DNA from 3 places in the Paenibacillus sp. FSL H3-0310 genome. Region 3 is predicted to be linked to each of the others. Evidence: riboswitches for the same ligand, from Rfam matches in the RefSeq annotation. Region 3 holds a riboswitch; each other region holds the start of a gene.
What was found. Region 3 has a riboswitch for cyclic di-GMP ahead of MHH63_RS24905 (NPCBM/NEW2 domain-containing protein). Riboswitches for the same ligand answer to the same signal wherever they lie in the genome.
Positions count from the first base shown of each region.

Region 1: another riboswitch for cyclic di-GMP. It lies ahead of MHH63_RS06790 (thiamine pyrophosphate-binding protein); the one in region 3 lies ahead of MHH63_RS24905 (NPCBM/NEW2 domain-containing protein).
Region 2: another riboswitch for cyclic di-GMP. It lies ahead of MHH63_RS22265 (anti-repressor SinI family protein); the one in region 3 lies ahead of MHH63_RS24905 (NPCBM/NEW2 domain-containing protein).

Region 1 covers NZ_JBBODC010000001.1:1,522,603-1,526,990, forward strand. Annotated here, with positions in the region: gene MHH63_RS06775 (ketoacyl-ACP synthase III) at 1-749, opposite strand, end outside; gene MHH63_RS06780 (hypothetical protein) at 804-1,247, opposite strand; gene MHH63_RS06785 (carboxymuconolactone decarboxylase family protein) at 1,360-1,728, opposite strand; gene MHH63_RS06790 (thiamine pyrophosphate-binding protein) at 1,739-3,379, opposite strand; cyclic di-GMP riboswitch class I at 3,535-3,631, opposite strand; gene MHH63_RS06795 (methyl-accepting chemotaxis protein) at 3,806-4,388, opposite strand, start outside.
Region 2 covers NZ_JBBODC010000002.1:632,010-636,397, forward strand. Annotated here, with positions in the region: gene sipW (signal peptidase I SipW) at 1-365, shown strand, start outside; gene MHH63_RS22255 (TasA family protein) at 456-1,064, shown strand; gene MHH63_RS22260 (helix-turn-helix domain-containing protein) at 1,234-1,563, shown strand; gene MHH63_RS22265 (anti-repressor SinI family protein) at 1,671-1,826, opposite strand; cyclic di-GMP riboswitch class I at 1,854-1,938, opposite strand; gene MHH63_RS22270 (2-oxoglutarate dehydrogenase E1 component) at 2,409-4,388, shown strand, end outside.
Region 3 covers NZ_JBBODC010000002.1:1,222,083-1,226,470, forward strand. Annotated here, with positions in the region: gene MHH63_RS24900 (hypothetical protein) at 1-517, shown strand, start outside; cyclic di-GMP riboswitch class I at 675-761, shown strand; gene MHH63_RS24905 (NPCBM/NEW2 domain-containing protein) at 1,020-4,388, shown strand, end outside.

The sequences.
Region 1 (4,388 bases), on a different contig from region 3:
GCTTCAGGCGCGATATTGTTGTTAGACAGTAGAGTACGAATAGACTCAGAAGCAGCATCTATGCAAATGGAATTATCAAAAGGAATAAACTTCACATTAAACTCTCCAGCCGCTACACCTTGTTTACCCAGTTTAGCCAGGCCTGCGCACGGGAACTTGGAATTATCGCAAACACAAGGATCCGTTTGGTAGATAGAGTCAATGAAACCGACCACATCCTCAGCTTGTTCAAGAATGACTGCCGCCGCTGCATCACCGAAGTTAGCGTAATAGACTGGATCATTCTTATCGGCATGAGGGGTTACATAATCGGAGCCGATGACCAACGCTCGTTTAATCCTAGGATTCGCTTGCATCTGACGGCTAACCTGTTCCACAGAAGCCGTCATACCCGCACAATTAGCATTACTGTCAATGCAGATCGTATGGGATGCGCCTTTGATCAAACGGTGAATCATTAATGAGTTGGTAGGAAAGATATACTCAGGAGTTTGACTTGCATAGGCAATAAGGTCGATATCGGCACCTGTGAGACCACTTTTCTCCAGAACATTCCTGGCAGCCTCAAAAGCCATCGTAAGGGAATTCTCATCCGCATCCTTAATACTATACCGTGTAATACGACCTAATGCGGATAATAGACCTCGAATATCAATGCCTTTTTCGTCAAAATGCTTAATGAAAAAGTCGTTACCAACTATATTGCTGGGATGATAGATATCAATGCCTTTAATACGAATTCCGGTCATAATACGCCTCCAGGAAAGCAGTAAAATGTGGCCTACATATTAAGATTAAAAGATCTAGACTGTAACCGCAGAAATGATCTCGATGTTATCGAGTCCAGCTTTACGGCCAAGACGGGAAAGCTGCATTTTGAGGATCGGGTTATTTTCAAGCGTTAGATTTACTTTTACAAATCCATCATTCTTAAACATTACAAAGCAGCTTTCTAAAAGAGGTACAACATCTGGTGCAGTTACATTTAGCTTTCTGCAGTCGATTTTTAGTTCATAGTCAGCTGGAGTAATTGGATTGATAGTTTGTTGATAAGCTTGAATAGATTTTAGACCATCTTCTTCAGAAAATGTTCCATCTAACTCAATGTTAATAACCTTGTTTGTAGTGTCTGTCTTCAAAACGAAACTTCCCATGCCTAAATCTCTCCCATAGATTGAATTTGTCCAAAACAGTTCGACTGCAATATCCAGCCATGTATATCCATTTAGCTGTTTTATAAAAGTCAAAATTCGACACTATACAGCAAGTAATGGGATATTCCGACTCTATTATAGGCATATTTTTCAAGTGTATGCAATAATAAAGTCGAATTTTGTATATTGTTGTCGAACTGTTGGGTTATTGGATTTCTTCTATGGTTGCAAGCAGGATATTAAAAGCTGTAATGATTCTAGGTGCCCCTATAACGGGTACTAAGTGTAATAGAATACCTTTAAGCTGTTCTACGGTAACTCCAACACGAAGGGCCATGACATAATGAACGCCCAACTGTTCGAATTGACCCATTGAAATTAAAGATGAAATGACTGCGATTTCCTTCCAGTCAGGGGCTATAGTATTACGTTGAAAAATATCGCCATAGGCATTCCCCATAATAAATTCAGCCAAGTCAGGGAAGTGGTCTTTAATTGGAGCTAGTGCTTTTGCGCCATAGTCTCCTGATAGATTCGTGAAGTGGTTGAGACCACTGTTGATATTTTCCTTCATGGTTAGCCTCCTAGTTTAGGTTCAAAGTACGGTGTGCAGTCGGAGGGACTTCATCACGGTCTGTTAGTAGTTCAATAACGGCAACATGGTTTAGAGCTACCGCATCTTTAATTGCAGCTGTGAATTCATCCGCATTCTCACATTTGTAGCCTTTAGCACCTAGAGATTCAGCGAATTTTACGGCGTCCATTGGTACTTCATATAGAGTTCCATCGATACGACCTGTGGTTTTCTCCATACCCTTAAGAGCCATATCTAGTTGCTTATTATTGACCACGATAAAGATGACAGGGATATCTTTGCAGACAGCGGTGTTAATCTCAGCGCCGAGCATCATGAAACAACCATCACCTGTAATGCAGAGGATAGTTTCTTCAGGAGCAGCAACTTTTGCACCAATAGCCATGCCGATCGAATTACCCATGCAAGCAAAATACGCATCAAAAACAAAGCTGCCCGGTTTCTTAACCTTGTACCATTTTGCAGCGTGGAATCCATGACTTCCATCATCAACGAAAATTGAATTATTATAAGGGATCAAATCACTTAAAGTGCTCATTACCGAAGCAAGGGAAAGATTCTTGAGGGTTGGAAGCTCTTCTGAATAATCCGCATCGGCCAAAGCCTCACGTTTGGTGATTGTGTTTGGGTCAATATGATTTAGGCAGTGCACCAAATTATCGCGCAGGTCCCCAGTGACCGGTATCGTTTTGGACAATAGTATTTTTCCGACAAAGGTTGGATCAATATCAAATTGAATTAAAGTTGCTGGATGATTCTCCCGTTTAAGATTACAGATGGTCATATCACTTAAACGTGATCCAAGCACTATAAATAAATCGCTTTTATTCAATAAATCGTCCCCGTGGGTCGAACCGCCAACGCCAATAGGACCATGATAGAGTGGGTGATCCCAGACTATAGCCCCTTTTCCACCTGGAGATGTTACTACAGGAATATTAAAAGTTTCTGCGAGTTGAACAAGCTCTTTATGTGCTCCGGAGCGGTTAATTCCTTTACCCGCAATAATCAAAGGATTCTTAGCAGCTTGAATAGCATCGATGACTCTATCGATATTAGCTTGACTAATTAGAGATTCTCTTTCTGGGATTACTATATTGCATTCTTCCAATACTTCAGTTTGTACATCAAAAGGAATACAAAGATGAACAGGACCCCGTTTGGTCAGGGCCACAGAAATCGCATGATTAAAAATAGTACCAAAGTGATCCCCACGTTCAACCAATTTACTGAACAAGGTGGCAGGTTTGAACATATCAGCTAAATCAGCCAGAAAAGAGGTGGAGTCCTGACATTGAGGAATTCCAAGCTCTGTAATGGATTGGTGGCCGGTAATAAATAGGACAGGTAGGTTGTTAGCTTTCGCATGTGCTGCTGCTGTAAGCAGGTTAGTTCCCCCAGGACCCGAAGTACCAAATGCTACGCCTAGGTTACCCGTTTTCAGCGCATACCCTGCTGCTTCGAATCCGGAGCTTGCTTCATGTCTGCCGGGAATAAATTCAATACCGTAATCCACCATCTTTAGAACTATTGGACAAATGGATTTGCCAATGATCCCAAAAGAATGGGTGACTCCAAGGTTACGTAGTGCTTCCGCCATGTAATCTGCGACTGTCTTCAAAAGAAACACCTCACAAGTTTTTTGATATATATTAGTTATTAATCTACCGAATAGATACGATAGATCAATATACTCAAAAAGTAAAAACCTGTGCTCTATAGTAAGCACAGGTTGGTGGCATAAGGCACCGCTAAGACTGAACAATAGTTCAGCCGTCCTGGTTCCTCTGCAACCTGGCAATCATGGCCTCAAACGAAAAAATGAGGCTGTAGATCCATGGTTTTGCGTCATCCTCTTTCGAGGATTTTGCCAATATTAATTTATAGTTGATAAGAATAATTTTCCTTTACAATATATTCCTCATTAATTTTTGTCAACATAATCCGCTAAAAAAACTCGAAATTTGACGAAAGTCTTGTCCAAGAGATGAAGTTTTGCCTCGCGAAAAAAACTGCCACCTAAGACTCAGCTTAGGTGGCAGTTGATAGTTTTGAACTAGAATTTAAAGATATGAATGGTTTTTTGCAGATTAAATACGGCCTGGGTCATTTTTTCCGTTTCTTCTGCAACAGACTGCAGGGCATTAATCTGTTCATTCATAGCCGCCGATACCTCTTCCGTGCCAGCAGCAGTTTCTTCGGTGATTGCTGAGATATTCTCAATTGCACTGGAAATTTTCAAGGCACTTTCTAGCATAAGATCACTCTCCGCAGAGAATGAAGAGATTTGCTCGGTAATGTACTGCACGCTTTGTACAATTTGTGCGAAAATATGGGCAGATTGAGTGATCATTTCATTCTGAACCTGCACAACCTCTTCATTGATGGCAATATTATCGATGGCTTGTTTAATATCTGACTCAATGCTGCGGACCAAGCCGAATACTTCTTTTGTGGATGCCGTAGATTCTTCAGCAAGCTTGCGAACCTCTTGAGCTACAACGGCAAAACCCCGACCATGCTCTCCGGCACGAGCAGCTTCGATGGAGGCATTCAGTGACAGCAGGTTGGTCTGCTCAGCGATCTCTGTGATGGTCTTGGTGATCATCGTAATCCCGCGGGCATTTTGTGAGAGAGCT
Region 2 (4,388 bases), 590 kb from region 3:
ATGTCATCACCTTTAGGAATGAAGATAATCTGCTCATTACTCACCGGATTGTAGAAGCGACCGTCAATAACGCTACTGGTGAAGCTGTTTATCGCACTAAAGGCGATAACAACGACGCGCCCGACATGAACCCTACCAGTTCTGTGAATGTTGTAGCTCAGTATACCGGGGTCACTGTACCCTATGTCGGTTACGCTATGAATTTCGCGGTTTCCAAAGCTGGAAGTGTAGTCCTCATGATCGTGCCTGGCTTGATGCTTCTGCTCTATGCTCTGTATACCTCTTGGAAGGCTGTAGCTGCATTAGAAAAGAAAAATGCTGCCCTACTGCCAGCCTCACCGCCCCCAACAGAAACACAGCCCTAAGTTGATTGTCCACTTCCGCTTACGAACCGGAAGATACAATATATAAATTTTATAAAAAATTCAAACACAAATTTGAGGAGGAATTTTATTATGGGTATCAAGAAAACATTGGGTCTTGGCGTAGCATCTGCAGCACTGGGTTTATCATTAATCGGCGGAGGAACCTTCGCATACTTTAGCGACACTGCGCAAAGCACAGCTACATTCGCAGCGGGCACGCTCGATCTGAACTCCGACCCTTCTGTCATCGTTAATATTCCTAACCTGAAACCAGGTGATACGGTAACTAAATCCTTCAAATTGAAAAACGATGGTTCGCTCGATATCGGATCTATTATTCTGAATACATCGACTCAAATCACGGATGCTAAAGGAGATAACTACCTGGATTTAGCCGAGTTCATTAAAGTTAAATTCCTTAGAAATAATGATAAAGGAGTACCTATCGTCTCTCCTGAAAATGTAGTTTATGAGACTACACTTGCTGCTTTAAAAAGTCAGCATCCGGATCTCGTAAAAAATACAGGTTGGGATCAACTCTTTACCGAAGCATCCGGTATTAAAGCCGGTACCAACGACAGCTTCTCCGTCCAATTCGAATTTGTGGAAAATAACCAAGATCAAAATATTTTCCAAGGCGATAGCTTAACACTGACTTGGGATTTCGTAGCTAAACAAGGTGCGAAAAAAGACTACTAAGATCAATAAAGTAATTTAATAAAATACTCGAAGAGCAGCAGATCCTGAATCCGGCCACGGATAAGCAGATTGCTGCTCTTCTCTTTACAATAAACTTTGTCCGATTTATTGATATTTGCTATACTAATAACAAAAATTACGGAGGGGCGTCAGCATAGTGCCACAGAATATGGGCCAACGTATCCAGCAGCTCCGCCTAGACAAGGGTTTCTCCCTATCTGAGCTTGCGGACAGAGCAGATGTGGCTAAGTCGTATCTTAGCAACGTGGAGAGAAACATCCAATCCAATCCATCCATCCAGTTTATCGAAAAAATCGCTGACGCGCTTCAGGTATCCATTCATGCCCTACTCTATGGAGAACCCAATGATGCAGAGGAATCACATTTAGATTCGGAATGGTTCCGATTGGTGCAGGAAGCTATGGACTCAGGCATTAGCAAACGCGAATTCAAAGAATTTCTGGACTATCAGAAATGGAAGCTCGATCAAAAGGATTAATACTTCCTACTAATCTGGTACGATCCTCTCTTCTACTAAATCATATCGAAAAAGGACACAGCGAAGAACCGCTGTGCCCTTTTTCGATATGTAACCCCTCTAATGTATTACTGCACGATCTGCACAGTTTTCTCATGAAAGAACTGGCGGATTTCATCTGCCTTAATGCCAGCCTTCTTAGCTGCTAATAATAAATGTACCCACTCTTGATCCAGATCAATAAACTGCTGTTCTCTGTTGCTACCCTGGTTGGACTTTTCCAAAAAATCTCCCCCTAAGATTTTACGTCCCCAGGCAATCCGGCTGTCATAGTATCTCTACCTTAGACCCGCGACTTTGTGCCCCTGCCTTTCGGCAAGTTTACCTTTTACTGGACCCTTTTCACGAAAGGATCTACTTAAAAAACTATAAAATTACTATCTGCAATAACATTATACAAAAAGAAAGCGGAAAAGTGTGTCGATTCCTGGTTACTTTCTATTTTAAAAACGAAAAATAAAAGATTTTTTTTCAAAGATCTTGTCCGATTATCACGATACTCGTCCGTTACATAAAATAAATTGTACTAGCAAAATAAATATTTACTGACCTAATAGTTAAAAATAAGGATAATAGAATCATTTTAATAGGCCTTTAGAATGGGTAATGAGAAGAAACACCCTTCTTTTCATTAGAACAAGCTAACCCATACCATTTTGCGAACGTATTGGACGAAAGAATGAATTGATTACAGTGGCCGAAAGTAGCACAATAAGATGAGAAATGAAACCGCAATCATCACAGCTCCAGTAAGCGTTGACACAAAATGTCACGTATGGAGTTCATCCGTTAAGGAGGATGTATTCATGGCAGCCAAAGAGCCCTATAACGAATCCATTTGGAGTAAGTATTACGGACCCAATTTAGGCTACATTCAAGAAAGATATGAACAGTTTGTGAAAGATCCCTCCACCGTAGAAAATAATTATCGCGAGCTTTTTACAAATTCGGGACCTCCTCCCCTAACTCCGGATAGCGAACCGGCTCCTCAGCCGCGCATCTCGGGAGACACCGAATGGCTTAGAAAAGCAGTAAGAGCTTCCAAGCTAATCGCCAATATTCGTATATATGGCCATATGGCCGCTGAAATTGATCCGCTGGTACGCGATCAGAATCCCATGGCAAAATATCTTGAGCTTGAAACCTATGGGCTGACCCGCGAAGACCTGATCGCACTGCCTGCCACGCTTATATGGGAAAATGCGCCGAATGATGTGCATACCGGATGGGATGCCGTGCAACGTATGCGTCAGGCATACACCAAGACTATCGCCTATGAATTCGGGCATGTGCATGAAGAAAAAGAACTGCAATGGCTAAATAGACAGGCAGAATCCACCAGCTCACCAGCACCCCTAAATAATACAGAACGCAAAGAGCTCCTGAACCGCCTGATTCAGGTAGAGCAATTTGAAACCTTCCTCCACAAGACTTTTGTAGGTCAGAAGCGTTTCAGTCTTGAAGGCAATGATGCTCTTGTGCCGATGTTAGATGAAATCGTACGTGCTGCTGCACATGACGGTGCGGAGCATATTTTGATGGGCATGGCGCATCGCGGCCGCCTCAACGTTCTTGCACATATTTTGGGCAAACCTTATGATATCATATTTTCAGAGTTTCATCATTCTCCGAACAAGGAGCTTTTCCCTTCCGAAGGCTCCACAGGCATTAACTATGGTTGGACAGGTGATGTGAAATACCATCTCGGTGCAGACCGTGCTGTCCGTGAAGGAGAAACCGTACGCACAAGAATAACACTAGCGAATAACCCAAGTCACTTGGAATTCGTCAATCCTGTCGTGGAAGGTTTCACTCGTGCCGCACAAGAAGATCGGAGCACTGCAGGACTGCCGAAGATTGATACCAGTAAAGCTATGGCGGTGCTGATGCATGGCGATGCTGCTTTTCCAGGTGAAGGAATTGTTGCAGAAACGCTTAATATCGGCAAACTTCAAGGTTATCAAAATGGTGGGACGATCCATATCATTGTTAATAACCGAATTGGTTTTACGACTGAAAGTGAAGATTCCCGTTCTACGCATTATGCGAGTGACATCGCCAAAGGGTATGAAATCCCAATAGTCCATGTCAACGCTGATGACCCAGAGGCCTGCGTAGCAGCTGTACGTTTAGCTAGCGCATACCGCCATCAATTCAAAAAAGATTTCGTAATTGATCTCATCGGCTACCGCCGTCATGGTCACAACGAAATGGATGATCCTGAAACCACACAACCTATTGTCTACGGCAAGGTTCGCAATCATCCAACCGTCTACAAGGTTTATGCAGAGAGACTGAAAAACGAAAAGGTTCTTACCGCCGAAGACGTACAAAAGATGAATGCTGAAGCAGAAAGCGTATTGCAGCGTGCGTACGATACTATGAAGGAAGGCAATCATAAGAAAAAAGAACCCAAAGCCTTCATTCCTCTACAAACGGACCGCGCAGCGGCAAACACTACAGCGGTATCCATCTCCAGCCTGCAGGAGATCAATCGTGAACTGTTGACGGTTCCTGCTGGATTCCAGGTTTACCCGAAGCTGGAGCGCATTTTACAACGTCGTAAAGATGCACTGAATGAGGGTGAAAAGGTCGACTGGGCACTGGCTGAAACATTAGCCTTCGCTACCATTCTGAAAAATGGAACGCCCATCCGACTGAGCGGTCAAGATGCCCAGCGCGGAACCTTCGCACATCGCCATCTGGTGCTGCACGACAGTAAAACAGGAGATTTATTCTCTCCGCTACATCAGCTAAGCGATTCCCGTGCCTCCTTTGGCGTATAC
Region 3 (4,388 bases):
TGGACGAGAGATTGATTATCAATGGCCTTCTCCCTCATTTCCGGTCATCAGTATTCGCAGTAATCTAGGGCGATACTCAGGTCAAGCGTATGGCCGTGGAGGTAAACCCCGTGTGAAGACAGCCGTTGGATTAATCGCTATTGGAGATGTAGCTGTTGGCTTGATTTCCATAGGTGCGATAAGCGTGGGCGTATTATCCTTAGGAGCAATATCACTGGGAATGTGGTTAGCGATCGGAGCAATAGCACTTAGCTGGCTTGGCTTCGCAGTGGGAGCGATTGCGATTGCAGGCGTGGCTGTAGGAGCGATCGCAATCGCGGAAAAAGCGTTGGGGGCCATCGCCATAGGGGATACGGCGTTTGGTGCGATAGCGATAGGCAGGATCGCTGGGGGTGCCATAGCTATCGGACAATGGGCATATGGTGTAATCGCAGTTGGCGAACATGGTTTCGGATTAATTCCCGTCACGGGCGATGTGTGGAATTGGTTCCGGGGTTTGTTTGGATCGGAGAGTTAAGTAGACCTACAGTCCTAAAGGATGTCCTTCTCTTCCGGGATAGTCGATAAATAATATCTATCACATAAGAAAAACTAATTGCAATTACCTATACTCATTTCATACCAATTAATCATGCGATCAGATCTAGGCTTATGTTACTCTTTGAATGTATTCGAAACTTCATAGGCAAACCTATGGAAATGTAGGGACGCAAAGCTATAGGGACTAAGGTTATCATAACTATTGTCAGCCAGCTGCCAAAGAGTGCGTAACGCTTTTTGTTAAAATATAAGAAAGTATAAGTTATAAAACTATACTTAATATCTTATATTTCTCGCTTAAACGCTTACCGTCCTTATAAGGACGCCGAAGGCGTTTATGCTTGTTAAGGTTTAATAAAAATTAAGTCTTAATTTTTAGGCGACTTTATACGCAATCAAGCTACTCTTTTGGGGTAGTTTTTTTTGTGCCCATTTTTGGGCACTGGAGAGATTCATATGACATCTGGGGGTAAGAAGAGATGAAGAAAATGATTGCGATCGCTACATCGGCGGCCATGTTGGCCAGTTTTTCGAGTGAGGCAGGTTATGCTTTAGCAAGTGAGGCAAGCAAGGTAAATGTAACAAAAACAGTGGCGCAAAGTAAGGTTAACTTATTAAGCAACGCCTCGGTTATTCCGTTTGAGCTGTACGGCAAGGATGCTCTAAATGCCTATAATGAGGTTTTTAGAATGAATCCAGCAAATATTAAATCCATCACAAATAACGGTGGCAACTACTCAGGCTCGCCTATAGCTAAGGCTATGGATGGGGATATGAGCACGCATTGGGAGACTGGCAAACCGAATAGTTCAACGTTTACGAATGAGGTTGTGTTTGTTTTCAATGAGTCCACTGAATTAAATAGAATGGTATACGCGGCTAGGCAATCCGGTGCGAAAGGTAAAGGTTTTGCTCAAGAATTTGATATCTACGGCTCCACTACCGATGCGGGTGATTTTACGCTCGTGTCTTCTGGAGAATATACAGGCTCAACCGGTGATGTAGTGGAGATTCAGTTCGCACCTACGGCTTTTAAGAGACTTAAATTTGTCTTCAAAAAAGCGAACCAAGATTGGGCGAGTGCGGCTGAGTTTTCTTTTTATAAAGAGGATAGTGTCTCTGCTAAAATGAAAAAATTATTTACAGATGATACCTTGAGCCAAGTTAGTGCTGCCTTTAATACGACAGAGAAATTAACAGCTTTAGAGAATGAAGTGCAGGCACATCCACTGTATGCGCAGTTTAAAGAAGAGATAGAGAATGCAAAGATCCTTTTGAAGAACCATCAGGTAGAGGCAACGGCAGCCAAGGTTTCGAAGCTAAAAGGGTATGGAACAGCCTATGAAAATGCCTATAGCCAAGCTTATAGAATGCCGAATGCAAACGTATCAAAAGTAACGGTGAACGGTGGAAGCTACCCAGGTACGAAGCCTGAATATATGCTGGATGACCAGCCCACTACGCATTGGGAAACGAACAAAAACAATGATGCAAGCTTCACGAATGAAGTCGTGTTTGAACTAGCGCAAGCGGAAGTGCTGGACAGAGTGGCTTTTTTGGCTAGAGATAACCGCAAAGGATTCCCAGAGGCTTTTGAAATCTATGCATCAGAGACGAGTAAAGGAGAGACCTTCCAACTTGTATCTAGCGGAACCGCGATTAGTACCAATGACTTTCTGGAATTTAAATTCGAACCGACGAAGTTTAAAAGATTAAAATTTAAGTTCACAAAAGCTAATATCAACAGACCTTTTGCGGCTGAATTTAGATTTTATACAGAAGATAAAGTAAGCGAAGCTGTAAATGGTATTTTCACAGATGGAACGATGAGTGCGGTTGTGCCTGCTTATAATAGCGTCGAAGCAATCAACGAATTAGAAGAAGCGGCAAAAGTACATCCGCTCTATCCAATCCTGAAAGATTCTTTGGATTTAGCTAAGAGGCTAGTGAATGGTGAAGTTCAAACCGAAGGCACCATCATTGAGGCGGAACAACGTGGAGATATGAAAAAGCATGCGCAGGAAAACCTGAGAATTGGTTTTGGTACGAACAACCAGCCTACAGGTCTCGTTGCAATGCCTGGAGATACGATCAACGTTTATGTGGATGCAGCTTCTAACGATAAGCTACCTTCTTTAGTCTTTTCTCAACAAGAGGCCGCTTGGAATGTTTGGGCTAGAGGTGTGCAATTGCGTCCAGGTAAGAACATTATAACCGTTCCTGAATTTGCTATGAATAGTTATTATGCACATGAAGTGACTAAGGGCGGCACCGTTTATATCGTAAATCCCTATACAGCAGAGGAACAAGGGAAAGCGCCATTGATCCGCTTCGAAGGTTTAGAAAAGATTCCTTTTATGACCAAGACCACGGATCCAGAACAATTCAAAACCTTCTTAATCACATACAAACAAAGACTAGACGAAGATAAAGCGGCTCATCCAAATGTTCAAGATCGTAAACTCATAGATGTGGTAGAACTGGCCAGCGATCATGTTATTTTCACAGGAACGGCGACGGAGGCGTACAACAAATATATTACGCAAGGAAATAACCCGCTGGACACCGTAACTGGGTATGACACCTGGATGAAGAGTATTTTTGCCTTCTATGGCCTGGATGGCAGTAGCGAGATTCATGATGCCAAGCTAATTCGTGAGAATATTCGCTTGATGCAGCCTTATGGTGCGATGTATGCAGCGGGAGATCATACAGGGATCCAACTTGGAACAGTAGGAACCATGTTAGGTGATTTTAACAAAGCTTATCCGGGCTGGGGACTGAATCACGAAATCGGGCATCGCTTGGCTATGGGTGAACGGGAATATGGCGAAGTAACTAATAATATGGTGTCTATGTTTATGTCTGTCGCGGCGAATTCGATAGATAATCGTATACCGTATGAATCAGATATCTATAAATATGTCCTCGAAGAAAACAAAGTGGTTATGAATCAGCAGGGCTTATTTGCACAACTCGGAGCCTATTGGCAGCTGGAGCTGGCACATCCGGGATACTGGACAGAGCTGACCAAGCTATATCGGGAGCGGAAGGTCATCCTTACCAACGGTGACAATTCCAAGCAGCAGTATTTGGTGGAGTTCTCCTCCGAAGTACTGGGATTAGATTTAAGCAGCTATTTTGCCAGACATGGCTTCACTGTGAATCCTGAGACAAAAGCGAAAGTAGCCAAGTATCCGGCACCGCAAAAGTTATGGTATTTAAATAACTCGGTGATTAATTATGAGGGAACTGGAATAGCGGATAAAAATCTGGCCATTAAGGTTAATATCACACCTAACACCACGGCTAGAACGAACACGTTAAGTTTCAGTATAGATAAAGAGCTTAAGCAAGACTTTTTAGGATATGAAGTGTATAGAAATGATGTGTTAGTTGGTTTTACAGGAACTGAGCAATTTGTGGATCAGAATGTAGATGCGAGTATCAACTATACGTACAAGATCGTCGGTTATGATAAAAAGCTGAACCCACTGAAGCCCGTACAGGTTAAAGCCTTTAAGCCAGCCTTGTCTGTTGAAGATCAGCTCACTTTAAAGCTTAATCAAACCTTTGATCCGATGAGCTATGTAAAAGCGGCTAACTATCTAGGAAACGATATTACTGCAGATGTCTCTCTGAAAGCCAATAACGTTGATGTAACGCAAAAAGGCAACTACGAAATTGTATATGAAGTGAAAAGCGAAGGGGTTACGGAAACGAAAACCACACAGGTTACGGTAACGAGCGACTACGCCTATATTTCCGATCTCAATGCCAAGTCAGTCGTTGTAGGCTGGGGTGAATTAAAGAAAGATAAAGCCGTTTCCGGGGGAATCATAACCCTT